DNA from 3 places in the Paenibacillus sp. FSL H8-0283 genome. Region 2 is predicted to be linked to each of the others. Evidence: riboswitches for the same ligand, from Rfam matches in the RefSeq annotation. Region 2 holds a riboswitch; each other region holds the start of a gene.

The links. A riboswitch is a leader RNA that binds a small molecule or an ion and turns the genes downstream of it on or off. The one in region 2 is predicted to bind S-adenosylmethionine.
Region 1: linked by a shared signal. The riboswitch ahead of mmuP (S-methylmethionine permease) and the one ahead of MHI52_RS25590 (methionine ABC transporter ATP-binding protein) in region 2 are both predicted to bind S-adenosylmethionine.
Region 3: linked by a shared signal. The riboswitch ahead of metA (homoserine O-succinyltransferase) and the one ahead of MHI52_RS25590 (methionine ABC transporter ATP-binding protein) in region 2 are both predicted to bind S-adenosylmethionine.

The regions. Positions count from the first base shown of each region.
Region 1 covers NZ_CP150295.1:6,126,592-6,137,306, reverse strand. The annotation lists gene MHI52_RS27175 (PAS domain-containing methyl-accepting chemotaxis protein) at 1-767, shown strand, start outside; gene MHI52_RS27170 (spore germination protein) at 916-2,628, shown strand; gene MHI52_RS27165 (spore germination protein) at 2,667-3,767, shown strand; gene MHI52_RS27160 (Ger(x)C family spore germination protein) at 3,764-4,966, shown strand; SAM riboswitch class I at 5,037-5,138, shown strand; gene mmuP (S-methylmethionine permease) at 5,231-6,643, shown strand; gene mmuM (homocysteine S-methyltransferase) at 6,621-7,688, shown strand; gene MHI52_RS27145 (ABC transporter permease) at 7,772-10,174, opposite strand; gene MHI52_RS27140 (ABC transporter ATP-binding protein) at 10,177-10,715, opposite strand, start outside.
Region 2 covers NZ_CP150295.1:5,793,385-5,804,099, reverse strand. The annotation lists gene MHI52_RS25605 (thioredoxin family protein) at 53-397, shown strand; gene MHI52_RS25600 (heme A synthase) at 895-1,833, shown strand; gene MHI52_RS25595 (Cthe_2314 family HEPN domain-containing protein) at 1,997-2,713, shown strand; SAM riboswitch class I at 2,843-2,984, shown strand; gene MHI52_RS25590 (methionine ABC transporter ATP-binding protein) at 3,111-4,145, shown strand; gene MHI52_RS25585 (methionine ABC transporter permease) at 4,146-4,805, shown strand; gene MHI52_RS25580 (MetQ/NlpA family ABC transporter substrate-binding protein) at 4,880-5,719, shown strand; gene MHI52_RS25575 (DUF2167 domain-containing protein) at 5,838-6,797, opposite strand; gene MHI52_RS25570 (SDR family oxidoreductase) at 7,010-7,789, shown strand; gene MHI52_RS25565 (NifU family protein) at 7,928-8,173, opposite strand; gene MHI52_RS25560 (YuzB family protein) at 8,252-8,506, shown strand; gene MHI52_RS25555 (NAD(P)/FAD-dependent oxidoreductase) at 8,503-9,564, opposite strand; gene mqnE (aminofutalosine synthase MqnE) at 9,799-10,715, opposite strand, start outside.
Region 3 covers NZ_CP150295.1:2,021,648-2,032,362, forward strand. The annotation lists gene MHI52_RS09295 (MOSC domain-containing protein) at 1-312, shown strand, start outside; gene MHI52_RS09300 (ROK family protein) at 385-1,263, shown strand; gene MHI52_RS09305 (HRDC domain-containing protein) at 1,440-2,441, shown strand; gene corA (magnesium/cobalt transporter CorA) at 2,511-3,446, opposite strand; SAM riboswitch class I at 3,898-4,021, shown strand; gene metA (homoserine O-succinyltransferase) at 4,258-5,175, shown strand; gene MHI52_RS09320 (PLP-dependent transferase) at 5,200-6,387, shown strand; gene MHI52_RS09325 (PLP-dependent aspartate aminotransferase family protein) at 6,384-7,556, shown strand; gene mqnC (cyclic dehypoxanthinyl futalosine synthase) at 7,798-8,934, shown strand; gene MHI52_RS09335 (aldo/keto reductase) at 9,168-10,145, shown strand; gene MHI52_RS09340 (zinc-binding alcohol dehydrogenase family protein) at 10,142-10,715, shown strand, end outside.

The DNA of each region.
Region 1 (10,715 bases), 330 kb from region 2:
ATGAGATGTACGGCATGAAGCATCAGCAACTGTGCTTCGGTCAATTTGCAAATACTCCGGAATATGATGCTTTTTGGAATAGCATATTTAATGGTGTCAGCTTCCAGGACAAGGTTGAACGCAAGGATGCAAAGGGGAATTCTGTATGGCTTGAAGCGACATATATGCCGGTGTACGATGAGACGAATCAGAAGATACTGGGTGTCTCCAAAATCGCCACCAACATTACCAACCGTCAGAACAACATTTCTGTCGTAGTGAATGAGCTGAAAACGATGTCTCATGAACTGAATGGGCAGGCAGATGTAGGTATTGAACGCAGTCAGGAATTGATGTCCAGTATCTCCTATATCTCAGAGGTGTCAACTTCTAACCGTGCAACGCTGACTCATTTGCAGGAACAGGCCGGATCGATTCAGGGCGTGGTACGAACGATACGCGAGATTTCGTCTCAGACGCAACTGCTCGCGTTGAATGCTGCCATTGAGGCTGCACATGCAGGAGAATACGGACGAGGATTCGATATCGTGGCCAAGGAAGTTAAGAAACTATCCGCAATGGTGGAGAGTTCGATTAATGAGATTCGAGATAGCGTGACTGGAATAACCAAGGAAATTGGCAATATCACAGGTGGCACCAAAAAAGTAGAAGAATATGTGGAGCAGAGCCAGAAGCAGATTGAGATCGCATTGAATGATTTTACAGCAATTGCTGCTTCAGCTCACTTGTTGGATGCCAAAGCGGAGCATGTGACCAGAATCGTATAACAATATATAGTAATAGCGGTTCCTTTCACAGGAACCGTTTTTTTGTCGTTCAGTACTCAAAAAAACGGGAATTATTGTGATCAAACGGGGACACAATACTTGGGAATACCTGCAGCTATGTCATGCAGAGAAATGTTGGGGTGGGAACATGTGGTCAACAATTGTATCCTACGTGCCGGATTGGTCCATATGGATTCAGGCATTCTTGGTCTTCATCATTCCAATTGGTATTACATTGAGCATGCGCTGGATCAATGCTGCCATTAAGCGCGGAAGCTTCTCTCGTTCGAAGCCATCGTCCATATCCTCGAAGGATATCTCGCCAGCAGCCAAAGGGCAGGGTGAAGGGACCGAAACAGGCCACTATGCCAATATTAAATTAACCGAAAAGTACAGCATAAATCTGACGAGTGTGAAAGAAAGCTTTGGACTCAATGCAGACGTGCATATTCGGGAATTTATTATTAGGGGAACGAATACACGGGCTGCGGTCATTTATACCGAAGGCCTGGTAGATCAAGACTTAGTTGATGATCACTTGATTACACCGTTGATGTTCGAAGGTGTTCCTCTACTTAAGCAGGAGGGTTTCCTTCATCCAGACAACGCACACTTACTGTCGGCATATCTGCAAGATCAATTACTTCCTGTCAGTCTGGTTGAGGAGACGAAGTCCCTCCAAGAACTCGCAGTTGGTGTGTTGTTTGGGAAAAATGCACTGCTGGTTGATGGTTTGCCAGGTGCTTTATTAATTGGAGCTCATAAGATCAAAACAAGAGGTATGAATGAACCCTTGTCAGAGGGACTGCTTCGTGGGCCTCGTATTGGTTTTACAGAGCAATTAAGCGATAATACAGGCATTTTACGTCGTTATGGAAGTGATCAGAGCCTGTTTATTAAGAAGTATGAAGTGGGTTCACGGATCAAAAAAGATTTGGCGATAGCCTATATTCAGGATATTGCCGATCCAAATCTCGTTGCAGAAGTATGCAAGCGAATCGAAGAGATGGATATGGATTCAATGCTCGAATCAGGTTATGTGGAACAACTCATCGAAGATAATACGCTGAGTCCTTTTCAGCAGGTACTGAATACGGAAAGACCTGACCGAGTGATGGGTGCCCTTCTGGAAGGCCGAGTGGCAATTTTGTTGGATGGAACGCCATTTGTATTAATTGTACCGGTGACCTTTAGCATGTTGCTTCAGTCTCCAGAGGACTATTATGAACGCTGGATTCCTGGAACATTTTTGCGAGTGCTGCGTTTTATGGCCGCGATGCTGGCATTGCTTGCTCCTGCGCTCTATATCTCGTTTATCTCGTTCCATCCGGGTCTTATTCCAACCAAGCTGGTATTGACGATTATTGAAACGCGTACCGGAGTGCCATTCCCCTCAATTATTGAGGTACTCATCATGGAGCTTTCAATTGAAATCTTGAGGGAGGCCGGGATACGCTTGCCCAAACCGATTGCGCCAGCGATGGGTATCGTAGGAGGTCTGATTATTGGCCAAGCAGCCGTGCAAGCGGGAATAATAAGCCAATTTCTGGTCATTGTCGTTGCGGTAACAGCCATCTCTTCCTTTACGATTCCGGTCTATAGTGCGGGATTAACGCTAAGGATTCTACGATTTGCCGCTATGTTCAGCGCAGCCGTACTCGGATTGTTTGGCGTGGTTATGTTCTTTCTGCTTGTGTGTACACACCTGGCACGACTCTCAAGCTTTGGCGTACCTTATGTTGCACCAGCCGTTCCCTATCACATGAATGAATGGAAGGATTTTGTTATCCGTGCACCGCTAAATATGATGAGAATGCGTCCCAAAATGACTAATCCGATCGATGATGATCGGAAAAAATAAATGGAATTCCATCTACTGAAGGTCTGGAGGTGAACTAAGTGAATGGCTCCCAAGGAAAGCTAACCACGACACAGGCCGTTGTAATTATTGTCAATTACATGCTTGGTGCCGGGATATTGACACTACCTCGAACGACCAGCAAAGCTGTCGGAACACCGGATGTCTGGATTTCCATTATCCTATCTGGATTCATTATCATAGGTGTCGGAATAATTCTGGTTACCCTGTGTCGCAGATTTCCGGAGAAAACCGTCTTCCAGTTCACCCGTGAGATTACGGGCAGCTGGATTGCTTACATACTGGGATTGTCTATGATTATGTATTTCATAGTTATTGCCGCATTCGAAATCAGAGTTATGGCTGAAGTAACTGGGATGTATCTGCTCGAACGCACCCCCACCTGGGCGATTGTGATGGTCTTCATGTGGATCGGTGTATATATGATTTCAGGCGGGCTTGGCGTTATCGTACGCGTGTTTGAGATCATCCTTCCAATTACGATTATTATATTTGTGATTGAAATTTTGCTTAGTAATCAGCTATTCGAAATTGGCAATCTGAGACCCGTACTCGGTGATGGGGTCATGCCGGTTTTCCAAGGGTTGAAGCCTTCACTATTATCTTATACAGGCTATGAGGTGATGTTAATCATGACTGCCTATATGAAAAATCCGAAGAAGAGCAATAAAGCGATGACCTGGGGGATACTCATATCCACTATTATCTACTTGATCACGGTGGTGATGGTTATAGGCAGTTTATCGCTCGATGGCATCAAAACTCGAACCTGGCCAACGCTGGATTTGGTAAGAAGCTTCGAAATCCAGGGTCTGATATTCGAGCGTTTTGAATCCTTATTGCTGGTCATCTGGATTATGCAAATCTTTTCGACTACAGCAATTACACATTACTGCGCTTCGGTGGGTATTCGTGATTTGTTTCGTTCCAAAAAAATCAAAGGCATCATGTACGGCCTGCTGCCGTTCATTTATCTGACAGCAATGATACCCAAAACAGTGGATGATACCTTCGTACTAGGAGATATGCTAGGCAATGTGTCCGTATTTTTGTTTGGCATTTTACCTCTGGTACTACTGTTGTTAAGTCTGATTCGCAAAAAAGGAGGCAAGCATGCATGATTACATTCCGCATGTTGTTACGCTTAGCCACTGTATTATGCATTCTCTTAACGATATCCGGATGTTGGAGCAGTCGAGAGATAGAGGATCTAAGTGTCTACGTTGGTCTTGGGATCGATATCGGCAAAGAGACGGAATTTGAGGAGAACATCGCCAATCAGGGAGGAGGGTATTCCAAGCAGAACAATGTGACAGCCACGGTACAGATTGCTCCCGGTAATTCCAGCAGTCAGAAGAGCCAACAATCCGGTTCGCCTGCTTCTGGTAAAACGTCCTATTCCAATGAACAGCTTACCGGAGATTCCTTGCTGCAAATCTTTCGTCAGTTTGCACTGAGACGAGATCATCCGCTCATCGGACATCATCTGAAGGTTATCGTTGTGTCCAAGGATATCGCCAAAAAGTATGGTCTGGACCAGCTGCTGGATTTTGTACTTCGGGATAACGATATTCGTCCTAACTGTCTGGTGTTGATTAGCCATCATCGCGCTGTTGATGTACTGACTTCAGATGATCCTTCCCGGATTCCAGCATTTTATCTTACAGGTATTACCGGTAATTCATACTTGTCCAATAAAATCCTGGACCCCGTTCTACTCTCCAAATTAGATGCACAAATGCAATCCGGTTCCAGCTTTTTGCTCCAGAATGTACTGAACTTCAATGGAGAGGACAAGTTCTCCGGTGCCAGTATCTTTGATGGGAAAACAACAAAATTCATCGGGGAACTCAGCCAAACGGATCTAGAAGGGCTATCTTGGCTCAGACCTAAAGAAAAAGGAGGTATCTTGAAGACATACAATAAAGAGGGGTTCACTGTTGTATATGAAATGAAGAAGAAAAAAACAACAATAATTCCAAAAGTGGTTGGCGATGATATTTCATTCCATGTGAAAACTGAATCCGAAGGCTGGTTGATGGAGGATTGGCGTGCTCCCGAGGAAGAGGAAAAAGGTGCGTATCTCAGTGAATTGGAAAAAGAATTTGCTGAACTTGCCAAACAACAGATTCGACAGTTGTTATACAAACTGCAGCATACCTATAAAGTAGATGTTGCGGATTTTCGGGATAGCTTGCGTATTAAAGAACCTAAAACATGGAAAAAAGTCAAAGACGATTGGGATAAAATTTTTAGCACCGTGCCGATCACCTATGAGGTAAAGACCACCATCACGAATCCGGGGTCTTCCACCGAATAGCGAGGTGTGCCATATATTATTTAATTGTTGACACATTCATGATAGATCGCTATATTAGTAAAAAATCATTTTCTTATCCAGAGAGGTGGAGGGACTGGCCCTTAGAAACCTCAGCAACAGATCTGAAGGATACTGTGCTAATTCCAGCGGGTGAAAGCCTGATAGATAGGAGCGTTTGTTTTTATTTGTCAGTAACGGCGCACTCTTTAGGCAGAGTGGGTCTTTTTTGTTTTTTCTGGATGAAGAAGTAGGGGAGCAGCAGGTATGGAGAACAACAACGACAAAGGGCATTTTCAGCGGAAAATGCAGGCACGGCATGTGGTCATGCTCTCTCTCGGAGGAGTCATTGGAACGGGATTATTCCTCAGCTCAGGTTACACCATTCAGCAGGCGGGACCACTGGGAACCATTCTGTCCTATCTGATCGGAGCCATCGTTGTATATCTGGTGATGCTCTGTCTTGGTGAACTGTCTGTTCATATGCCAGAGACGGGAGCATTTCATAGTTATGCAGCCAAATATATCGGACCGGCAACAGGTTACACGGTGGCTTGGTTATACTGGTTAACCTGGACTGTTGCGCTTGGCTCCGAATTCACAGCCGCCGGATTGCTTATGCAGCGCTGGTTCCCATCGGTAAACGTATGGATATGGAGCGCGGTTTTTGCACTGATGATCTTTCTGTTTAACGCTCTAACGGTGAAATTTTTTGCGGAATCCGAGTTCTGGTTCTCATCTGTAAAAGTAGTGACTATCGTAATCTTCATTATTATCGGTGGCGCAGCCATGTTTGGGTTCATTCCCATGGCGGATTCTGAACCGGCTCCATTTCTATCGAATATTACCGCATCCGGGTGGTTCCCTCATGGGGCTACAGCGATATTGATGACCATGCTTGCTGTAAACTTTGCCTTCTCAGGCACCGAGTTAATCGGCATTGCCGCCGGTGAGACGGAGAACCCGGAAAAGACGATACCAAAGGCTATTCATACAACGCTGTGGCGTTTGGTTATTTTCTTCATCGGAACGATTATTATCTTGTCGGCCTTGCTGCCCATGTCGGATGCCAGTGTACTGGAAAGTCCGTTTGTAGCGGTAATGGAGCGGGTGGGTGTACCCTATGCAGCAGACATTATGAACTTTGTTATTCTGACGGCGATTCTCTCTGCTGCCAATTCAGGCCTGTATGCATCTTCACGTATGCTCTGGTCTCTGGCTGACAAAAGAACGATCTCTCCGTGGTTTGCCAAATTGACCAAAAGCGGAGTACCGCTGAATGCACTTCTGATTAGTATGGTGGGTGGTGCGCTGGCCTTGCTGTCCAGCATCATTGCGCCAGGTACGGTGTATATTACGCTGGTTTCCATTTCAGGTCTGGCTGTCGTTGCGGTATGGATGAGCATCAGCGCTTCCCAATACATGTTCCGCAGACAATATATCCGGGAAGGACATGCGGTCAAAGATCTGGTCTACCGCACACCACTGTATCCGGTGGTACCAATTGTTTCATTTATATTATGCCTGGCTTCATGCATAGGTATTGCCTTTGACCCGACACAGCGAATTGCGCTGTATTGTGGGGTTCCGTTTATCGCAGTATGTTACGCTGCTTATTATCTGACAGAACGTGTGAATAAGAAAAGAGGACAAGTACATGACGCAAGAACAACAGACTAACCCCATGGAACAGATCCTTCGTGAACATCCGGTCATGATTCTGGATGGAGCGTTGGCTACGGAACTCGAACAGCATGGATGTGATCTCGATGATCCACTATGGTCTGCTCGTGTGTTGCTTGAGAATCCGGATGTTATTGTTCAGGTCCATGCAGATTATTTTCGAGCAGGAGCCGACTGTGCGATTACATCCAGTTATCAGGCGACGGTGGATGGTTTCCGCAAGAGAAGGATTGATGAACAGGCTGCACTGGAGCTGATCCGCAAGACGGTGGAACTGGCTGTACAGGCGAGAGATGACGTGTGGGCAGAAGTTCAGAGTAGTTTAGTAGAGAGAGAAAGCTCAACAGGTCAGCCTGTAGAAGCTCCTTCGGTACGTTCCGAGAACGTGGAGAATGAGGAGCATTTAACAGATCGTACAGGGGATCGCAAAGAAGACTGTCTTCGTTCACGTCCAATTATTGCCGGGTCCGTTGGACCGTACGGCGCCTATCTGGCGGATGGTTCTGAGTATGTGGGTCATTACGGCGTGTCGGATGAGACGCTTGTCGCATTTCACCGTCCGCGTATGGCGGCGCTGCTTGAAGCAGGTGCTGATATTCTGGCGTTTGAGACGATTCCTTCCTTGCAGGAAGCACAGGTGCTGGTTGATGTACTGAAGGAGTTCCCTCATGCGTATGCTTGGTTATCTTTTTCTTTAAAAGACGGGACAAGCATCAGCGAGGGCACACCGCTTGAGGTATGTGCACAGAAGTTTGGCTCCGAGCCGCAGGTTGCGGCGATTGGCCTGAACTGTGCTCCGATGGAAGTGGTGACGGAAGCAGTGGGTATTTTGAGCCGTACCAGCGATAAACCTGTTATTGTGTATCCGAACTCGGGAGAAGTATATGATGCAGCAACGAAGACGTGGAGCGGACAGGGTACCTGTGGCAGCATGAGTGATGCTTCGGAGCAGTGGGTTGCTGCGGGCGCGAAAATTATTGGCGGCTGCTGCCGAACAACGCCACATCAGATTGGTGCACTTGCGAAGAAATGGCGGAATTAGTTCATATCATGATAACAAGCCCTTCCACATCCTATAGAGGTATGGAAGGGCTTGTTTTATTGTGTTAAGGCATTCTGATTACATTATTCGATAACCAGTATACGTGGCGATGCTTCCCGAATGATTCTCGAAGAGAACCACGAGCCAAGACTGGCTGCAATGATGCTTAGACAGGTGAACAGTACCATTCCACCCCAATGCAGGATCAGTGGAAGCTGTACGATACCATAACCGGAAAGGACCATTTCGAGTAGAAGAGGCAGCAGGTATACGCCGACGAAAATACCCAGTATGGCTCCCACGGAGGACAGTATGAACATTCCCATGGTGAGCGACAACCGGATTTGACGAGATGTCATTCCCAGCGATTTGTATATCCCGTACGTTCTGCTTTCTTTACGGATATTGATTCTACAGGTACTGAAAATAATGATGAACGTCACAATGATAAACAGCAATCCAATCAGGCTCATCGGATAGATCAGGATGTTAGCGGCTTCCGCGTAAACCGAATCAAGCAAAGTCTTCTGAGTGAATACCGAAGCAAAATCTTTAAATTGCTCATTTAATTCAGAGGCAACCTTAGCCGCTTGTGCCATATCGTTCACATTGATGAAGATAACATCAAATTCACTATAATCCGGGTTCACACTTCTCATGGCATCAATGGTGATTCTGCCTGAAACAGACATGTTGGCGAACGCCTGATAGATGCCTGTGATGAGGAATGTACGCTTTTCTCCTTCAATATAGATATCGATAAGATCACCGAGATCTTTATTTGATGTTTTGGCTACACTTACACCAATGGCAATTTCATTCGCATGTTGTGGGTTAACCCCTTTTAACGTTTCGAATCCAAGTTCCTGATAACTCCCGTCCAGTACACTCAAGTTGAGACTGATGGATTGGCCCTCTACTGCTGCCAAAGACTCCGGGCTAATTACACCCGTTGTGTTCCCTTGCCAGCCTACATTGCTGATCCTCGAATCCTGCGCTAACACGTGCTTTAGTTCAGCCTTGGGGAAGTTACTTTTGTTCACTACGACTGCTGCGATATTGGCATTGTCATACCCCCATTTAGCTGCGGTCTGTTCAATTCCGTTTATACTGGTCAGCAGAACATACCCCAAAACTAGTACGGAGGAAGCCATGGTAGTCAGCAGGATTGTTAGAACAGAGCTTTTGGTGTTTTTGAACACATGTCGGAATCCAAGCACGGCGGTCACAGGCAGTCGTGTGAACCCGATCCAGTGCGCCAATGGCGAATTCATTTTGCCAGCCATCCGGCTGTGATCTGTCTCCGACATACCATAACGAATAGCCTGCACGGGCTGTATGCTACGTGCCTTTTTGGCATGTAACACAGTGAACAGAATCACTAGAGTAAATAGTAGTACGCCGGCCAGTATGGCCGCATCCAATCCTTGAACTGGAATGTTCTGATTCCCCACTCGAAGAGAGGATACAGAAATATTAATGATCCATTTGGATATCCATATACTGAGTGCAAGTCCAGGGATAATGGCTACGATGGATATCAATGCATATTGAATAACATAGGTGCCTATCGTTTTTCGGGAAGTCAGACCTAGTGATTTGAGGATTCCTATCGTTCTGTAATTGGCCAGGATGGCATCCGCAATCGTAAATCCGATGGTCATCAGGGCGATAGAGAGCATGACAACACCCATGAATATCATGATGAATCCAATAACCTGATTGATGATCAGATAAAAAGAGGCAATGGCCTCGAACTCCATTTTGGATTCCAGAAACGGAATACCTGTCTCACGATTGTACCGTTCCCAATACACCGAATTCATGCTGTAATCGTTAAAATGGATGCCCATCATACGATTCTCGTTGCCAGCAAGTGTAGCGAGATCATGTTGATAATCGGCAGGATTCATCCAGACCCGTGCTGTATTGGAGAAGGGTGCCCCGTATGGTACATCGATGACAATGCCCGATACATTCAATTCAAGTGTGCTTGAGCCGGTTTTGAAGCCAATGGTATCACCTACCGAGATATGATAAGCATTCGCCATGGACGTTGGAATCCAGACGGAGCCTTGTTCGGGAACTGTGTCGGGCGTCCCGCTTGAGAAAATCAGTTCATCCACACCCCATGGCGGTGGAGGCGTATTAAACATGTACAGGTAGATGTTAGGGATGTGAGTTTCATTCAAAATGATGCCTGAAAATGTACGATACGTTAGCAAAGGGGACACCTGAACTCCATCCTGAGAAGCCCACCAGTTGTGCACAGCGTCAGGGTCATTCAGTCCTTTTTCAAACGTCAGGATCTGATGAGATCCATGGGTTCGGGTATGCATTTCATAAAACTGATTGCCGGTGTTCGCCAGAATGACAGTAGCTGTAGATACAAGAAGTGTCGAGAGAAGCAGGAGCAGCGCAATCAACGCATTTTGTATTTTGTTCCTACTCAGATACGACAAGCTAAGTTTAAATATGACTGCCATCGTTATTCCTTCCCCGTAACCAAAGCGAAGATAATCGCTTCACGATCCTGAATTTGATGTTCGTCATAGGTGTCAAACTCAAGGATTCCGCCAATCTTGCCGTCTTGAATATAGATCAGGCGATCTGCCCGACAGGCGGCCTTGATATCATGCGTCACCATAACAACAGACTGTCCTTTTCGATGAATATCTGTAAGGATATCGAGAACGGCTGTGCCATGTTCCATATTTAAGCTTCCGGTCGGTTCATCCGCAAAAATGATATCCGGCGAATTGATCAAAGCCCGTGCAATCGCAGCTCGTTGCTGCTGTCCTCCGGAAGTTTGGGATGGGAGGCGGTTACGCTGTCCATCAATATCCATGGCATTCATCAGCTCAGCAGCGCGGGATAGGATGTCCTTCTTTTTGTTTCCTGCAATATATCCCGGTAAAGCAATGTTCTCTTTGATGGAAAGGTCTGGGACCAGATTGATACTTTGATAGATATAACCGATCCGGCGGGTGCGGAAATCGGACATTTGACGTTCACTGTAAGCGTCAA
Region 2 (10,715 bases):
CCAATTTGCTTCACTTAGGGTAAGACAAGGTACAGAAAGGGAGATGAACCGAATGGAACAGATTACCTCCAAACCGGCTTTTGATGTAGCCATCCAATCCCCACGTTTGACGATTGCCGTATTCAAGGCAGACTGGTGTGGTGACTGCAAATACATCGATCCGTTTATGCCTGAGGTTGAAGAGAAATATGCACGTGAATTGACCTTGATTGAGGTCGACGTGGATCAGGTTGGAACCGTTAGTGAAGAGCAGAATATTCTTGGCATTCCGAGCTTTGTGGCGTATACAGATGGCCGCGAACTCGTACGGTATGTGAACAAGCTGCGCAAGTCCAGAGAAGAGATTGAGCAGTTCCTGGATCGCGCAGTTGAAGTGTACAACACGATCCATAAATAATGTTATATAAGTTCGATAAATGAATATTTACACAGACACACAGACACTCCGATGACAGAATAACCTTCCGATCGCTGTTATCCCCAGATTTCTTTGATCCCTTTTATAAAGGGGAGAAATCCGGGGATAAAGGCGAACGCTCCGCTTCTTCTGGTTATTTCTGTCCTCTCCGTTATTGTGTAAATGTTTCATGAACTTATATAAAAGTATGACAGGTTCATGTTGTAAAAGGGTATAATAAAAAGAACGCCATTTCTCTTGAAATAGGGAAATGGCGTTTGTGTGTTCGACACGTTCTATGTAAGAAACGTTTCTGTACATATCCCAAATGACCTGTGGGTCATTATTTCACCAGACGTTAACATTTTGTCACAAAGCGCGACGTCAATGAACATTTTATCCGGTATAATGAATTTAGTTGTGAAATAAGTGTCAAAGTACCGAAACAAGCGGAGAATATTCTTCGCCATCTTAAACCAACAGCGGGTGAGAAAAAATTGAAACACTTAACTTTGTTTAAATGGTTAACCGTATTAACCTGTCTTGTCATGTTTCTGGCTACTTTTGGTGGAGGCATCGTAACCAAAACGGAATCAGGCCTTGGCTGCGGAACAGAATGGCCTTTATGTAACGGAAAACTCGTTCCCGCACATACTGTGGCTTCACTCATTGAATATTCCCATCGCGCTGTAAGTGCACTGGCTGGACTGTTGTCCATTGCCTCGTTTGTTGCTTTTCTGCGGTTTGGCAAATCACGCCGTGACCTGCAATTGTTTTCTTTCTTAACTCTGGTATTTGTTATCGTCCAGGGAATCATGGGGGCTTTTGCCGTTGTCTTCTCCCAATCTTCAGCAGTCATGGCACTGCATTTTGGTTTTGCACTGATTGCTTTTGCGAGTTCTCTAATGATGGCGCTGGGCATAAGGCAGGAGGCCAAAGATGGCGGATTGGAGCGCCTGAATAAATACCCTCGGGTTAGCAAAAAATTCAGGAATCTGGTCTGGTTCTCCACCATTTACACATATCTCGTGGTATACACAGGTGCATTTGTGAGTCACACGGATTCTGCCGGCGGATGTTCTGGATTTCCGCTTTGTAACGGTCAGATTATTCCTGAGCTTTCGGGTGGGGTAGCGGTTGCTTTTGCTCACCGTGCAGCAGCTGCGTCGCTCGTGATTGTTATCGCAATCCTGGGTCATTTCGCTTACCGTAATCATCCGGACAACAAGGAAATGCGTACTCTGGGTGTGGTATCCGTTGTTCTTATTCTGATGCAAGTAGTCATTGGTATTTTCATGATGGTGACAATGAACCGTCCGGAAGTATACATGTTCGTAGCTCTTGCTCATATGCTGGATATCGCCATATTGTTCGGAGTCTTAACGTATATGAGTTTCCTGGTGTACAAGCTACATCGCCCGGCTAATCGTTTTTAAATATGAAAGTCCACCATCCAGTGATGTACATCATTGGACAGGTGGACTTTGTTTGATGTCAGAGGGATCAGGGCAACCTATGGCAAGCAGCAATTACACGGAATGAATGATGATTCGTTTACGGTGATGAATTCTTGTTGATTTGGAAAAGAGGAGGTTAGATATGCTGCGAACGTTGTTGGGGGAAAAGCCACGTATAAACGAAGGTAAATTGAAGGCAGCGATGGACGCAATGGCGCATACGCTTGAGTTATTTCAACGACAAATGCATGTGGACCATGATCCCACGCATGACTATCGGAAACTGTATGTGTGGACTCAGGGACTCATCTCCTCACTGGATGAACTGGAGCAAAGCTGTTTCGCTGCTGCTCATTTTCGTAAAAAGGTCGTTGCAGGCTCAACGGATGATATGACGGCGACTGAAAAAGCCGAGTATGCACGTTATGTGTATTTCTACAAAGATGGCTTTATCCGCTGCTTTGCCATTCTGGATAAAGTCGGCACAGTATTAAATGAAATATTCCAGCTGAATACTTCCAATACCAAAGCGCATTTTTCTTATTTTACTATGTTAAGGCAGTTCGACTATGCAAGGGAGCATCATGATCTTGCATTGCAATTAATACAGATCAAGGACTCTTATCGTGAACCGATGAGCAAGCTGCGCAAGCGACGTAATATGGAAATTCACTACATGAACTCAGAAATGCACGATGACCTGTGGCAGTTACACCAGACCTTGCAAGGTAAAGTGAAATTGGAGGATCTGAATCAGCATGTGCAGGAAATGCGTCAGGGCGTGGATATGGTCTGTGAAACGTTAACAGCCTCTTATAGTTATATCAATAAAATATGGAAAAGAAATAATTCCCTTTGACAAATCGGAATACTTGGAATATACTGAGTTTCAATCGAATGTTACATGGATATAACTGATATTTCGGAAGTTACGTTCACATTATAAAGCATAAACTACATGAACTTATAAAATCCTACAACAACATATTTCTTATCGAGAGCGGCGGAGGGACAGGCCCGATGAAGCCCGGCAACCGATTTGTAACGACATGATACATGTATCATTCGTTATAGATGTTAGGTGCTAATTCCTACAAAATGGTGCAAGACACGATTTTGGCAGATGAGAAGGTATATTCTTTCACGTGAAGAGCCCTCTTTGTATCTGCAAAGGGCTCTTTTTTTGTACTTTAAGGGGAGTTTTCCTTTAGATCGGGTAAAGATACATGTAGGTGGTTGGAAAGGGGCAAGTGCGATTGATTGAATTAAAAGGTTTAACGAAAACGTACGGCAAAGGGGCAAAATCTACAACAGCGTTATCTGAGCTGAATTTGAGCATCCAAAAGGGTGAAATCTACGGTGTGATTGGCCATTCTGGAGCGGGCAAAAGCACATTGATTCGCTGCATTAATTTGCTGGAACGGCCTACGGAGGGTGAGGTATGGGTCGACGGAATCAACTTGACTGAACTGAGCAAAACCGAATTGCAGCAACAGAGACGCAAGATCGGGATGATTTTTCAACATTTTAATCTGTTATCTTCGGCAACGGTATATGACAATGTAGCTTTTCCACTAAAGCTTGTGAATACACCCAAGGAAGCCATTGATCGCAAAGTGAAGGAAATGCTCGCACTGGTTGGTCTGGAGCACCATAGCAGCAAATATCCGGCTCAATTATCGGGTGGACAGAAACAACGTGTAGGGATTGCGAGAGCACTTGCAAGTGATCCAAATGTGCTTCTCTGTGATGAGGCTACTTCGGCACTTGATCCGCAGACGACAAATTCAATCCTGAAGTTATTGCTCGACATTAATGAAAAGTACAACCTTACGATTGTGCTGATCACACATGAGATGCATGTCATTCAGAACATCTGTGACAAGGTGGCTGTCATTCATCAAGGTGGCATTGTGGAACAAGGACCTGTAACAGACGTGTTCTTGAAGCCGCAGCATGCGATTACGCGGGACTTCATGATGCGTGACCATGAAGCTGGACTTGCTCTGGAAGAGACCGCTCTGGCAAATGCAGGCGTTGAATTGCAGGCAGGTGCTGCTTCCAAACTTGTGAAGATATCCTTTCTGGGTAACAAAACGTATGAAGCGATTTTGTCTAGAACGGTACGTAAGACAGGCGTGGATTTTGCCATCCTGCAAGGTACAATCTCTACGATCAAACAGGTTCCTTATGGGCAGCTGACCGTTCGGTTCGAGGGTGATTCAAATGCGATTGATCGGACGATATCAGAATTAACCGCTGAGGGACTTGATGTGGAGGTGCTTCGTTAGATGGATTTTTCAACAGTTCGCTGGGAAGAGGTTGGTAAAGCTTCCATTGAGACACTGCAAATTTTGGGTGCATCAGGCTTGTTTACCGTAATTTTTGGTTTACCGCTCGGGGTGCTGCTGTTCATGACAGCCCGATCTGCTTCAACCAAATCACGGGTGGTGTACATTATACTGTCCCTGATTGTTAATATTTTGCGATCGATCCCATTTATCATATTGATTGTTGCTATTATTCCATTCACTCGTTCGCTCGTCGGTACAGCTACAGGGGTGCTTGGTGTTATACCACCTTTGGTTATTTCGGCAGCTCCTTACTTCGCTCGACTGGTAGAGACAACAATGCGTGAAGTGGATCGTGGTGTCATTGAAGCGGCACAGGCGATGGGTGCATCGACCGGACAGATCGTAAGACGGGTGCTGTTGCCTGAGGCACTGCCTGGACTGCTTGCTGGTATAACGATCACCATTGTTACGCTCGTCTCCTATACGGCGATGGCGGGCATGGTTGGCGGTGGAGGTCTGGGAACACTGGCAATCAACTATGGATACTTCCGTTATCAAAATGAAATTATGATCATATCCGTAGTGTCGATGATCATTCTAGTGCAAATTCTCCAGATGGCTGGAGATCGCTTGGTTACATTTTTCACCAGGAAATAACACATAGATAACATGATGGATATGCATTAATGCAGATGCCACATGACAAAATGATTAGAGAAGGGGTTTTACACATGAAAAAATGGTCTTTTGCTCTACTTAGTCTTATGTTGATTGCGGTTCTCGCAGCTTGCGGAAACAACAAGGACGCCGATAGCGGCGCAGACAATTCAGCAGGTGCACCTCGTACAGTTGAATTGAAAGTTGGAGCTTCACCTACACCACACGCAGAGATTCTGGAAAGCATCAAGCCTGAACTGGAAGCACAAGGTATCCGTCTGCAAGTCGTTACATTCAACGACTATGTTCAACCCAATCAGCAACTTGCTGACAAAAAATTGGATGCAAACTTCTTCCAGCACCAACCATATCTGGACACAGAGAATAAAGAACGTGGATTCAACCTCGTTTCTGTAACACCTGTTCATGTTGAACCTTTTGGTGGATACTCCAAAAAGATTAAGTCTTTGGATGAATTGGCAGACGGCGCAAAAGTAGCAATTCCAAATGATCCATCCAATGGTGGACGTGCTTTGTTGCTGCTTGCGAAGGAAGGTATCATTACGCTGAAAGACAACACAAATATTACATCTACGATTCAAGATATCACAGCCAATCCGAAGAACCTGGATATCATCGAGCTGGATGCAGCCATGATGCCTCGTCAATTGGATGAAGCGGATCTGGTATTTATCAACGCTAACTATGCGCTCGAAGCGAACCTGAATCCGGCGAATGATGCTTTGCTGATCGAAGATCTGCAAGGTAACCCATACGCAAACATCCTCGTTTCCCGTGAGGACAACAAGGATGCAGATGCAATCCAAAAACTGGCTGCTGCTCTGCACTCCGAAGAAGTGAAAACATTCATCAAAGAACGTTATAAAGGAGCAGTTGAACCTGCAACTGAATAATTCACGATATGTATGATATGATGTGAAGCTATTAAGAATAAGCCGTATATCTCTTCTGAAGAGATATACGGCTTATTTTATGTTTCCTAATCTGTACTGACGTGGGGATCAACATAAGTCAAAGTTTTTCCGGTTTATCCACGTCAGAATGATGCCCAGATTGGAGGTAGTAGGATAATTCATTCTGATCAGCATACTGCTGTTCATCGGCTTCTTGCAGGTACGTCCTCTCGGAGGGAGAGAGTTTCTCTTCTTCTCCGTGTGAGCTTTTGATTTTGTATCTGATCCAACCGATTAACCCAAGGACGACAACGAGGATCAAAGCCCATCCTTTTTTGAGCAAAAGAAGAGCACTGAATTTTTGGGAAGCCGTGTACCCGATCCCGCCCATCAGAAGACTGTTGAGCCCTATGGTGGATGTTTTGTCAGTCGAAGCATTGTACTCCTCGTAGGTATATCCTGCATTGATGCTAAGTTGATTAAGGACAGTTTCCTCGAATACCTGGCGGCTCTGTTGAAAGTTGTCCGTATCGGTAACCAGAATGGCTGTGATGTACCCTTCGCGTGTCAGGAGTTTTACATTGTAATTGACCATGGCTTGCTGATCAGCATTCTTAAAACCGAGGGAGTAAACCAACTGATGTTTGGTACTGTCATATGTCGGTTCGATCTCCCACCCCGTTATGTACGTTCTATATTCAGGATCAAATTCTCTGTTATCTTCTTCTGTGCCTCGGATATAACTGCTTAACAGCTCTTCGGCACTTAAATTTTGATCGTCATCATGGATATGACCTGTCTTCACGTACTCGAACACAACATACCACGAGCCGAATTCACTATTGCTGGTTAGGCTTCCGATTTCGTTCCCATTAGGCTTTCCATCACTGTTAAGTATCGAGCGTTGGGTATTGGGCTTATCCAGATAGGAATGGCTTTCAGGGACTTCCAGGGTGGCCTTACCGTCCAAAGAGACAGATGCTGGTCCAGTAATCCAATCGTACTCATCTGGTGCTGGCTCATTCTCACTTGCCGCTGATACCTGTAAGGCACTAGAGACTGTGAATAAACTCAACATTAAAAGTGTAAGAAATAATATCCATCTTTTGTTCTTCATATTCGTGTAGAGGTCCTTTCAGGTTATATCCTCGACAGTACCATAGGTGTTTAATTTCAATCAAGATATATTTGGAATTAAAGGTGAATAATCCCTTGTGGATAAGCGAGTTGTAGGAGGACGATAAATCTTTTATACTGGATAGTGACTGCTCTTTGAAGAGGGGGATGAACGTGAAGGGAAAGATTGCCCTCATAACGGGAAGTGCCAAAGGTCTTGGTAAAATGACGGCCCTCAGTCTGGCAGATCAAGGGTGCCATATTGCCCTGAACTATGTACACAGCAGAACAGAAGCTGAGGCTTTAAAGGCTCAGATTATAGCCAAGGGTGTGCGGTGCATTGCCATCCAGGCTGATATATCCAAGGTGGAAGATATCTCTTCATTGGTTGAGCAGGTGGAAGGTAACCTTGGCAGCATTGATATTTTGGTGAATAACGCAGGTCCATTTATCCGTGAACGACGATTATTTGCGGATTATTCTGAAGCTGAGGTCCAGATGCTCGTGCAGGGAAATCTGTTGGGACCGATGTTACTGGATCAGCGTGTATTGCCAGAGATGAGACGCAAGCAATGGGGACGCATTATCCATTTTGGCTTCAGTCATGCTGGAGAAGCGAGATCTTGGCCTCATCGCGCCGTATATGCGGCTGCCAAGGTGGGTCTGGTATCTTTTACAAAGACACTCGCGGTTGAAGAAGCCCCGTATGGAATTACGGTTAACATGGTATGTCCAGGTGACATTCGTGGTGCGAACAAAGAGAAAACGATTGATGAAATGGCAGGCATCATCGACGAGGAAACACCAAGAGGGCGTCCAGGCAGCGGTGAAGATATTGCACGAGTGATTACGTATCTGTGCCTTGATCATTCCGATTTTATAACAGGTAACATTATGGATGTATCTGGAGGACTTGATCCGATTCGTCCGACCATACAGCGTGAGGATACTTAAAAGGTGAATTGAAGGATTGTACGTGGAATCTGGTAAAAGGGACAGATGAAATGGACTCTCTGCATATGCACACAAAAAAAGAGCCCTCCGCTTCATGCGAAGCGAAAGGCTCTTGAGGTTTATTTCGTGAAGGATTGATTAGAATACTTGTACGACTTCTTGTACACCCTCAACTTCTTCGAGAAGGGCACGTTCAATCCCGGCTTTTAAGGTAATGGTGGAGCTTGGGCAACTGCCGCAGGCACCGACCAGTTTCAGCTTAATAATGCCGTCTTCCACGTCGACCAGTTCCACGTCACCGCCATCGCGTTGCAGAAACGGACGAAGTTTGTCAAGCACATCAATTACTTCATCATACATGGTGCTTTGTGCGTTTTCGCTCATTTTTTTCAACTCCTTTCCCCTATATTATATTACAAATGGCCACAAATTAAAATGGTCAAACAAAGCAGGTGAACCTATATGAGACCGATTATTGAATTTTGTGCCAATAATATGCATTTTGGCACAGATGAAGTCATGGATCAACTGGAAGAAAATCCAGACTACGACGTGATTGAATACGGCTGCCTCACCAACTGCGGCCAATGTTCTATGACTCCATTTGCACTGGTGAATGGCGAAGTTGTCATTACGGACAAAGTGGAAGATCTATATAACGCCATTCTGGCCAAAATTGGCGAAGCCGATGCCTGGGACGAGCTTGATCTCGACTAACCGAGATGGCGCTTGGACATCCAGAGCACACCACTTTTCAAAATACGAGGTACACGTCCCATCATGGACGTTTTGCCCATCAGCCCAAACCCAGACTTCTTGCCGAGTGCACCCAGTGTGCCACGAAGCTTGAGTGGATGTGGATTGGGCTTTTCGCCTTTCCAGAGGGCATGCTGAATATGGGCGATCTGCTCACCCTGTACTTCCGCAGCTTGACCGCTAGGTGCATAAGGTACACTGGCACAGTCACCAACGACATACACATCGGTATATTCCGGGATTTGGTAGTATTCATTCAAGACGACACGTCCCTGAGGATCTTTGGTTACGTCCAGATCCTGTACCACTTTTACTGGCTGAATGCCTGCAGTCCATACGACAGCATCTGTTAGAATCTGTTCATCCCGGTTATAGATGGCATTAGGTTCAACGCGTGAAATGGCGATATGCCCGCGTGTCTCTACCTGATGTTCGTTGAACCATTCATGCACATACACGGATAGACGTTGCGGGAAAGCGGATAATACACGTTCACCACGATCCAAAATGCTGATGTTCAGATCCGGTCTGCTCTCACGAAGTTCGGCTGCTATCTCGACACCACTTAATCCGCCACCTACGATATGCACATTGCCATAGGCTTTGACTTCATTAAGGCGCAGGTAGGTCTCGCGTGTTTTGCTAAAGCTCTGAATGGTACAGCTGTAGTCTTCGGCGCCTGGTGTGTTGTGGAAACGGTCTGTACAACCAAGTCCAATGACAAGTTTGTCGTACACGAGCGGGTCTTGGCCTTCAAATTCAATCTGACGCTGTTCCAGGTCAATCGAAGTAACTTCTCCATAACGGTAAGTGACTTTATCGCTCACTGGAAATTGGATACGCAGGTCATAATCAGATACGGTTCCTGCTGCGAGTGCGTAATATTCTGTCTTTAATCCCTGAAAGGGGCTGCGGTCCACCAAAATAATTTGTGTATCGGATGGAATTTTACCTTCCAGAAGTTCCTTGATGATGGTGAGGCCGCCATAACCGCCTCCAAGAATGACGAAATTTTTCATGACTCGGCTTCCTTTCTGCATCAGTCCCACTGAAATGGGGCTGTAAACTGTGGAGCAGCTATGCAATAACATAGCTGCTCCTTTTGTTATGATTTGAATAATTGAAAAGTAGACATTGAAAATTGAAGATATTATTCAGCAGTTTGCACCACTCGAATTCAAACGTCTCCCTTTAATGAAAGCTGCGTTCTGGAGTGGTGCTGGTGCAATATTGGTTGTGGATGGAGTTATATCCTATTCGTACACTTGAATTTCATTGTAGAACGTATCACGTTCTACCGGAATACGTCCTGCACCTTTAATGAGCCATATGAGCTCTTTACGTGTAAGGCCTTCAGGTGTGAGTGCACCTGCCGCATGACTAATCCGTTCGCGAACGATTGTGCCGTGTGCATCCGAAGCACCGAATCCAAGGGCAACTTGAGCTAGCTGTGGACCGATGTTAATGAAGTATGCTTTGATATGATCGATGTTATCCAGCATCAGACGGCTGATCGCAATTGTTTTGAGATCCTCATAAGCCGAGTTACGACGCATAATGCTTGCGTTTTTACTTTTTGGCTGCATGGAAAGCGGGATAAAGACCATGAATCCGTTGGTCTCGTCTTGCAATTCACGGATCTGCACCATATGGTTGACGCGGTCCTCATAGGACTCGATCGATCCATACAACATCGTAGTATGTGTACGCATGCCCAGGTTATGAGCAGTACGGTGCACCTCAAGATAACGATCGACGTTCGCTTTGTCTACACGCATTTTTTTGCGATATTCATCCGACAGAATCTCAGCGCCGCCACCAGTCAATGTTTTCAGACCTGCTTTTTGCAGCTCCTGCAGAACTTCCTTGATACTCAGTCCGCTGATGCGAGTGAAGAAATCAATCTCGGCTGCTGTGTAAGCTTTCAGTGTAACATCCGGATATTTCTCGTTTAAAGCACGCAGGGAATCGACATAATATTGAAAAGGAACATGGTTGTTATGTCCGCCTACGATATGGAACTCACGTACGCCTGGATGAATATGCTGTTCCACATAATCGATCATTTCCTGACCGGATAATGTATAGGAGCCTTCTTCACCCTGGTCTTTACGGAAATTACAAAAAGCGCAGTGGGCTTCGCATACGTTCGTAAAATAAAGACTCATGT
Region 3 (10,715 bases), 3.3 Mb from region 2:
AGTCAGCCCAGACAACCTTGCTTCAAGCTGGGTGCGAGGTATGATTATAAGGAGCTGCCTGTTTATTTTCAGGAGAGTGGATATACCGGCTTTTACTTTCGTGTACTGCAAGAAGGTGAGGTAGGGCCTTCATCGATATTTCGACGGATCAGCACCGATCCAGCCTCAATGACGGTTCTTGAAGCCAATCGAATCATGCATCAGGGGAAAGAAAATGTCGAAGGTATTCAGGCGTTGCTGGCCATTCCTGCGCTGTCAGACAGCTGGAGGCAAACGTTAATGAAACGATTGTTCAAGCTGGAGAACAAGTAGCAGGGTAATTATCGTGTCATCAAGTAAAGCAATTCGAATTCCTTTTTAAACTAACTTGGGAGTGTGACTAACATGACGATCTTAGGCGCAATTGAAGCAGGCGGAACCAAATTTGTATGTGGTATTGGCACAGAAAACGGAGAAGTTCTGGAACGCGTAAGTTTTCCAACAACAACACCGGAAGAGACCATGGCTCAAGTGATTTCATTTTTTGAAGGCAAAGGCATTGAAGCTCTGGGTGTAGGTTCATTCGGTCCGATTGATCCGATTGAAGGAAGCCCAACATATGGTTATATCACAACAACACCAAAACCACATTGGGGACAGTATAACGTGATTGGCAAGCTCAAGGAGCATTTTGATGTACCGATGACATTTGATACGGATGTGAATGGTGCGGCACTTGGAGAGGCAACCTGGGGCGCTGCACAAGGTCTTGAGAGCTGTCTGTATATCACTGTGGGTACAGGTATTGGTGCTGGTGCTGTGGTTGGCGGTAAAATGGTCCATGGATTGTCACATCCAGAGATGGGACATATCATTGTACGCAGACATCCGGAGGATACATACGAGGGTTTCTGTCCGTATCATGGTGACTGCCTCGAAGGCCTTGCAGCAGGACCGGCCATTAACAAACGTTGGGAGCAACCGGCTTATGAGCTGCCTGCGGATCATAAAGCTTGGGAGATCGAAGCACATTACCTGGCACATGCACTGATGAATTATGTACTCATTCTCTCTCCGCAGAAAATCGTCATGGGTGGCGGAGTAATGAAGCAGGAGCACTTGTTCTCGATGGTTCGTAGCAAACTGCAGGAGTTGCTGGCTGGATACGTTCAGCATCCGGCACTTCAATCTGACATTGACCAGTATGTTGTTTCACCAGGACTAGGTGACAATGCGGGTCTGTGTGGTTCGCTGGCGCTTGCCAAGTTGGCATTGAATAAGTAGGTCATTAAGGGATTGACGAATTTTACCATTGTGGTATGATATGGGCAACAGCATAGTACGGTTAATGAGGAAGCACCTCTCTTGCATGGATTTTGCAGGAGGGGTGTTTTTTTGTGCTGCCTGTAGGTAGTATCTCTAACTCGTATAAGCTGAATATTCAAAGGGAGGGAACGAAAATGGAAGTCATTTTCATGAACAGATTGTCCAGAATGTCAGATCAGAATGCAGAGTATGCACAGTTATGGATTGGGGAAGAGGAAGATAGTTGGCAGCTGGGATGGAGTCGCTACGAGGAAGGAGAGCGTGAGGACAGCATCTGGTATGAGGGGACTTCTTGGGAGGAGCTGCTTCATATTTACCGTCATCAGCTTGCCATACAGATGAGTGAGGGGTACCGACCGCAGTTGCAGGGGTTATTTCATGAGAATGATGATCTGAAGTCACGCAGTTATGGTGGACAGCGGCTCCATTGTTACAGTGAGTTATACGGCAATGAACAATTATATACGGATCTGTGCACATGGCGCAGGAAGAGAGCTGTGTCTGACCGGAAGGCACCGTATTTTATTGCAACCAATCGTCTGCTGCGTTTGATTAGTGCCTTTGTTCCGCAATCGCTGGATGAACTGATGCAACTGCCGGGCGTAGGAGAGAGCAAAGCAACTGAGTATGGTGCGGAATGGATGGAGATTACAACCGGACTGGAGCGTTCAACGACATTCCCGCTGGACTGGGTATACACGGCGCTGAAGGAAGAAGAGTATGAGAGTTGGTTATACAAGCAGAGAGAGCAGAAGTATAAGCAGGAACTTGATAAGTTCACCACGCGTAAGCAGGTGCTTGAAGGCATGAAGGAAGGGTATACGTTAGAGGAGATTGTTAATCGATCCGGATTATCCCGACGTGAGTTGGTTGAGCTGTTAGAGGCACTGGATCATGAAGGTTATGACACCGATTGTCTTCTTGATGTGGAGCTGGCAGTGATGCCAGAAAACGAACAAGAGGCCGTATGGAGTGCGTATGAGGAGCTTGGAGATACGTTCCTGAAGCCAGTATTACATAAGGTGTATGGAGGAGAGAAACCCGATGGAGGAAGTCTGGAGCAGGTCTATGAAAGACTGCGCATGATTCGAATCCGCTTCCGTCGGCACGCAGAGACAGAGAAGAATGTTGGTTAATAATCAGGAATGAAAAAAGACGAGGCGTTTCTCCGGAGGAGCGCTTCGTCTTTGTTATTTCATACGAGTTCATACCCAGTCTTTCTTGCGGAAAATGAAGAACATGCTCAGGCCCAGGGTAACCATTAGGCCAATCACAACAAAATAGCTGTATTTCCAGTTAAGCTCGGGCATATTCGTAAAGTTCATACCGTATATACCGGTAATGACCGTCAGCGGCATGAAGACCGTGGTAATGGCGGTAAATACACGCATGATTTCATTCGCCCGGTTCGCAATACTGGATTGGTAGGCTTCTCGCAAGTTGCCCATCAGGTCGCGATAAGTCTCAAAGGTTTCAGATATTTTTACAGCATTCTCATAGATGTCACTGAAATACTTTTGCAGTTGATCATCGATGAGACGCAGATCTTTTTTATTCAAGGTGTTAATAACCTCTTTCTGAGGTCCAAGGACTTTTTTCAGCCACAGAATCTCACTGCGTAGCCCGATGATTTCATTCAGATGTGACTTTTTGGTGTGCATCAGAATGTCTTCCTCAAGCTTCTCGATCCGTGCTTCAATTCGGTCACCTACGGTGAAATAATTATCAACAATCAAGTCAACCAGCAAATACAGCAGACGATCCGGTGTACTGATTTCCTGTTCCCACAGGATGGGTTTCAGTGTGCGCAATTCGCTGACCTTGTGCTTGGTAACACTAATAATGAAATGTCTGCCGAGGAATAAGTTGACCGCACGTAGAAATATCTCTTCATCATCAAAACGGATGCTATTAATCACAATAAAATAATGGTTCTCATAAATTTCAATCTTCGGACGTTGTTCTTCGTCACTAAGACAGTCTTCCACAGCCAGATCATGCATCAAGAACAGCGGCTGAAGTACCGCCAAATCGTCTATGTCTGCATCAATCCAGTAAAATCCTTCCGCTGGTGGAGTCAGCGCCTGCTGAATGTCGTCCACCGGAATAAATACACCGTTGTTTACCAACCGGATTTTCATCGTTAATCTACTCCTTCTGCACCCGCCAACTTGGCGGATATTATCATTATGGGCGCAAAAAGAACAAATCAGCCGGTCGGCAGCGGAGCCTGGAGATCAGGGCTGCGTTCACTATATAATCAAACGGAAGTCACGTCCCGTTGCCGGCATGCTGATGTTAATTCTTTATGCAGTTTGTCGGAATTCGGCTGCCAGTCAGGCCTCGGGTCGCCATCCATTTAATATGTCACCTCTCACATAAGGGTTTATAACACCTTGTTTAGTATACCGCTGGTACAAGGTGCTTTCAAGCGCAAAAATGTGTCTATTTCGCGCCCTGAGGCAGTGTATGACAACGGATGATGAACGGTTCCGATCTGGGAAGCAGACATCGAACTGCAACTTGACGTGAGGGCATTAATGTAATAAAGTAGACGGTGAACCATATTTAATTACAATCTAATACAGCGAAATCTTATCAAGAGTAGGTGGAGGGACTGGCCCGATGAAACCCGGCAACCGGCGGTATACCGCACGGTGCTAATTCTTGCAGCGACTAAGTGTCAGGTGGCACTGTTGTAACTGAGAGATGAGAGAGGCGCATATCTATTTTACATATGACCTTTCTCGAAATCCGAGGAAGGTCTTTGTCATATGCCCCGACTTCTCAGCAGTGATTTTCGCTAAGGAACTTGAGGTTGTTTGTAACGTTGGATGAAAGAGCAATTCAATGTTTTTACAAGCTCAAGGCAGTCTATAACTGTATTGATGTGAAGACATCAAGCCAAGGGTGGCTGCATCTATCTATGCACAAGGAGGAGTTAGACTTACTATGCCAATCAAAATACCCGATACTCTACCAGCAAAAGAAGTACTTGAAGGAGAGAATATCTTCGTCATGGATGAAACTTCTGCATATCAGCAGGATATTCGTCCACTCCGTATCGCTATATTAAACCTGATGCCCACAAAGGAAACGACCGAAACACAATTGCTTCGTCTGGTGGGAAACACGCCTATTCAGGTGGATGTCGTTCTTGTACATCCCAAATCCCATACGTCGAAGAATACGTCTCAAGAGTATTTGGATCTGTTCTATAAAACCTTTGATGAGATTGAGCACCGTCGTTTCGATGGAATGATCATTACGGGTGCCCCGGTGGAACAGATGGATTTCGAAGACGTGAACTATTGGAATGAAATCCAGGAGATCTTCGAATGGACCAAAACCAATGTGACTTCAACCCTCCACATATGTTGGGCTTCCCAGGCAGGTTTATACCATCATTTTGATGTACCCAAGGTTGCACTTGATGAAAAGTGTTTTGGCGTTTTCCCACATACCATCAATAAACCACATGTTCCATTGTTGCGTGGATTCGATGAAGTATTCAACGTTCCACATTCCCGTCATACGGAAGTGAGACGCGAAGATATTGAAAAGAATGAGAATTTAGAGATTTTGGCTGAATCCGAGGAAGCGGGGATCTTCCTGGTTGCTACCAAAGACGGCAAACAGATTTTTGCCACAGGACATGCCGAGTATGACCCGTTCTCATTAAAGTGGGAGTATGACCGGGATGCAGCCAAAGGGTTGGATATCGCATTGCCTAGGCATTATTATCCGAATGACGACCCTTCCCGTGTGCCACCAGCTACTTGGCGCGCTCATGCCAACTTATTATTCTCTAACTGGCTCAATTACTATGTGTATCAAGAAACACCTTACGATATTGGCCCGCAAATCTAATCGAGATTACAGGAGGATGCAGCAATGGAAGACAACAACAAGTTGAAAATCGAAAGCCGCTTAGCACAAATTGGGTCCATCAATGAACCGGTAACAGGCGCCATTAACTTTCCGATCTATCAATCCACTGCGTTTCGCCACCCTAAGCTTGGACAAAGCACGGGGTTTGATTATATTCGTACGACTAATCCAACCCGTAAAGTATTGGAAGAAGCCGCCGCAGCGCTGGAGTCCGGTGATGCAGGGTTTGCCTGTAGCTCGGGAATGGCTGCGCTGCAAACGATTTTTGCCATGTTTGGTCAAGGGGATCATCTGATTGTATCGCTGGATCTGTATGGTGGAACCTATCGTCTGCTGGAACGTATTCTGTCCCGTTTCGGCGTAACTGCTAGTTATGTGGACACGAATGACCTTGCAGCACTGGAGAAGGTTCGTCAGCCGAATACCAAAGCTGTATTTATTGAGACACCAACCAATCCACTGATGATGATCACCGATGTGGAAGCCGTTGCTTCCTGGGCGAAAAGTTACAACCTGTTGACCATTGTTGACAACACGTTGTTGACTCCATTTTTCCAACGTCCGATTGAACTGGGTGCCGATATCATCATTCATAGCGCTACCAAATATCTGGGCGGACATAATGATGTGCTCGCCGGACTAATTATTACCAAAGGTGAGGCGTTATCTGCTGAGATGGCGTTCCTGCATAATTCCATTGGAGCGGTATTATCTCCAAGTGACTCCTACCAGTTGATGAAAGGTATGAAAACGCTGGCTCTTCGCATGGAGCGTCATGAGCACAATGCACTTACTATTGCCAAATACTTGCTTGAGCACCCAGCGGTGGTTGAAGTGTATCATCCAGGTCTATCCGATCATCCGGGGTATGAGATACAGAACAAACAATCTACCGGTAACACAGGTATCTTCTCTTTCAAAGTGAAGGATGCACGTTATGTTGAACCGTTGCTGCGTCATATCAAACTCATTGCTTTTGCCGAAAGTCTCGGCGGAGTCGAATCACTTATGACTTATCCCGCAGTACAGACTCATGCGGATATTCCCCTTGAAATTCGTGAAGCCGTAGGTGTGGATGATCGTCTGCTCCGGTTCTCCGTAGGCATCGAACATGCAGATGATCTGATTGCAGATCTCGGCAATGCTCTGACAGCTGCACAACAGGAAGTGGAAGGAGGCGTGCACTCATGAGTGAGTCCAACAACAAGCCCAATTCCGAGTTGAAATTTGATACCAAGTTGCTCCATTTTGGCGATGAGATTGACAAAACGACTGGAGCCTCCAGTGTACCGATCTACCAAGCATCAACATTCCATCATTTTGATATCTTCAATCCGCCTCAACATGATTACAGTCGTTCGGGAAATCCGACACGTCAGGCTCTGGAAGATTACATCACATTGCTGGAGGGCGGCGCACGAGGCTTTGCCTATTCTTCGGGGATGGCTGCGATCTCAAGCGTGTTCATGATGTTCTCGGCAGGGGATCACATGATTGTAACGGAAGATGTATATGGAGGTACGTATCGTTTGCTTACTTCCATATTAAGCCGTATGCAGATCGAGACAACCTTTGTAGACATGACCAATATAGATGAAGTAAAAGCGGCACTCAAGCCAAACACCAAGGCAGTATATATGGAAACACCGTCCAACCCTACACTGCGGATTACGGATATCGCTGCTGTAACTGACTGGTCGAAGGAACATGACCTGATCACAATTCTGGATAACACCTTTATGACACCGTACTATCAGCGTCCAATTGAGCTTGGTGTGGACATCGTCGTACATAGTGCTACGAAGTTTCTCGGAGGTCACAGTGATGTACTGGCAGGGTTAGCCGTTGCTCGCACGGAATCACTTGGCGTACAACTAAAACAGTTGCAAAATGGACTTGGAACTGTACTCGGGGCACAAGAATCTTGGCTTCTGATGCGCGGGATGAAAACCTTGGGGGCTCGCATGGCTCATAGTGAACGGAGTACAGCCAAACTGGCGGCATGGCTTAATGAGCGCAGTGATATTACCGCTGTATTTTATCCTGGACTTGAGGATCATCCGGGCCGTGAGGCACATGAGCGCCAGTCCACAGGATATGGAGCTGTCGTTTCTTTTGACGTCGGTTCAGGTGATCGTGCAAAAGCAGTTCTTAACCGGGTGAAGCTCCCCATTGTTGCTGTAAGCTTGGGAGCTGTGGAGAGTATTCTGTCCTACCCAGCGATGATGTCTCATGCGGCAATGCCGGCTGAGGTTCGCCGTGACCGTGGCATTACAGATGGATTGCTGCGCTTCTCAGTAGGTCTGGAAGATATCGAAGATCTCATTGTAGATTTGGAGCAAGCACTTCAGGAATCCTAACAAAAGTGGATGCCCGAATACGCCGATGCGTATCACATAAGTTCGAACTAATTCTTTTCCATATGTAAAAATTTTTACTTATTTTTAAAGCACCTGTACATAAGGTGCTTTTTTTCACATGTAACCTGTGTTACGATATGTGGAGTACAGAAATACGATGTTGCCACCAGAACTTGCTTCTCTTGAACAAGTTGGGACGGATCGTTATATAATTTCTCTTCATGAGGGAGGCTTTTTTACGATGAGTACGGTAGACCGTATCTTAGATAAAGCCCTTCGGGGCGAACGTTTGGACTTGGAAGACACGATTGAGCTATTTGAATCGAATGAAGTGGACAAAATCGGGGCAGCTGCTAATGTCATTATGAAACGCATGCACCCTGAACCATACAGAACATTTGTAATTGGGCGTAACGTCAACTACACAAACGTGTGTGATGTGTACTGCCGTTTTTGTGCTTTCTACCGCAGACCTGGTTCGGATGAAGGTTATGTGCTTCCGGACGAAGTTATTTTCCAGAAGATTCAGGAAACGGAAGATGTGAATGGTACCGAGATTTTGATGCAAGGTGGAACGAATCCGAACTTGCCTTTCAGCTATTATACAGACCTGTTGAAAGCCATCAAAGAGCGTTTCCCAAACATCACGATGCACTCTTTCTCACCCGCTGAGATTATGAAAATGGTTGAAGTTTCCGATGGTCTTACATTGGAAGAGGTTGTACGCGCCATTCACGAAGCTGGTCTGGATTCCTTGCCTGGCGGCGGCGCTGAAATTCTGGATGACCGCACACGTCGGAAGATCAGCCGCTTGAAAGGTTCATGGCGGGATTGGATGGACGTTATGCAAACTGCACACCGCATCGGTATGAACACCACGGCAACGATGGTTATCGGACTTGGTGAATCGATGGAAGAGCGTGCATTACACTTGCTCCGTGTACGTGAAGCTCAGGACGAATGTATTGCGAACAAGTATGACTCCGAAGGTTTCCTGGCGTTTATCCCTTGGACTTTCCAGCCGGATAATACAAACCTCAAGCTGGAGCGTCAGACTCCAGAAGAGTACTTGAAGACTGTAGCCATCAGCCGCCTGGTACTTGATAATATCAAGAACATTCAATCCTCTTGGGTAACGATGGGTCCTGAGATCGGTAAGAAGTCGCTTGAATTTGGCTGTAATGACTTCGGTAGCACGATGATTGAAGAGAACGTTGTATCTGCTGCTGGTGCAACATATAAAGTTAACATTGAATCCATTCTCCGTTTGATTCGGGAGTCCGGTTATATCCCGGCACAACGTAACACCCGATACGAGATTGTGCGCATGTTCGACGAAGAAAATGCCGTACATGAAGATTTCGTAATGCAGAACTAATTCTAATTAATTCAATACTACTCTTTATAAACTTTGATCGTTAGATAAGTATTTATGAAGCCAAGCCCGCTGACTACTCCGTTTGGAGAGACGGCGGGCTTTTTGATTTCTTTCTGCGGTTCGAGGTCATCAAACAGTACATGTTACGCAATTGCCGATATTTTATATTGAAATTGAACTGTTACAATGAAAGGGAACTTGTGTAGTCAGACACGCTGGAAGGGGTTAAACCGATGAAGAGAAGAATACTTGGCAAGACGGAACTGGACGTACCTGTATTGAGTTTTGGAGCATCCTCACTCGGTTCTGTATTTCGTAACATTGACCGGGACGAAGGGATTCGCACTGTACATGCGGCCGTAGATGCGGGGATGAATTACATAGACGTTTCGCCTTACTACGGGCTGACAAAAGCGGAGTCCGTGTTGGGTGAAGCCATCCGTAGCTTGCCGCGCAGTTCATATATGTTATCAACCAAAGCCGGACGGTATGGGGAAAATGAGTTTGATTTTTCACGTCAGCGGATTCTGGATAGCGTGCAAGAGAGCCTGGATCGACTGCATACAGACTATATCGACATTCTGTTCCTGCATGATATTGAATTTGTGCCAGCAGAGATCATCGTAGAAGAAGCCTTTCCAACGTTGCTGCGTCTGAAAGAGCAGGGAGTTATACGACATGCGGGCATTTGTGGATTGCCCTTGCCGTTGTTCGAGAAGGTTCTGCCACAGATCGATGCGGATGCGATCATCTCGTATTGTCATTATTCATTGAATGATACCTCATTATTATCGTTATTGCCCCTGTTGGAAAAAAAAGAAATTGGCCTCGTCAATGCTTCGCCTCTTTCTATGGGCTTGTTGAGTACCCGAGGGGCTCCTGCCTGGCATCCGGCAGATGATCGGGTGAAAGAGCTCTGCCTGAAGGCTGCCCGCTTCTGTGCAGAACAAGGCAGTGACATTGCCAAGTTGGCCGTGCAATTCTCCACGTCGAATGAACGAATTCCGACAACACTGGTGAGCAGTGCCAGCCAGCGCAATATCCTCAATAATGCAGCCTGGATAGAGGAACCGATGGATCAGAGCCTGCTGGATGAAGTGCTGCGCATTCTGGCTCCATTGCATAACGAGACATGGTCAAGCGGAAGACCTGAATATAATACGAAGCCAAGCAACACGACAGCAGAAGCATCCAAGGGGGAACTACGATGAGAGCCATTGTATGTGAAGAAATAGATCAATTAAAGCTCCAGGACCTGCCTCAACCGGAACGAGCAGAAGGAGAGGCGTTGGTTGCCATTCGGCGGATTGGGATCTGTGGAACGGATCTGCATGCGTACAAAGGCAACCAGCCATTCTTTACCTATCCTCGTGTTCTGGGCCATGAACTGGCGGCTGTTATTGAAGAAATCGGTCCGAACGAGGCAGGATTACAGCCTGGGGATCAGGTAAGTATTATTCCGTATCTGCACTGCGGTCACTGTATTGCATGTCGCAGTGGAAAAACCAATTGTTGTGCGTCCATGCAAGTCATGGGTGTGCACGTAGACGGAGGCATGAGAGAAAAAATCAGCGTGCCTGTCTCACATCTGCTCTCAGCAGAAGGTTTGACGCTGGATGAGACGGCAATGGTAGAACCATTAAGCATTGGAGCCCATGCCGTCAGAAGAGCAGGAATTAAACCTGGTGAGCATGTGGTTGTGATTGGAGCTGGCCCCATTGGATTGGGTGTGATGGCATTCGCCAAACAGGCTGGAGCGCGTGTTATTGCCGTTGATCGTA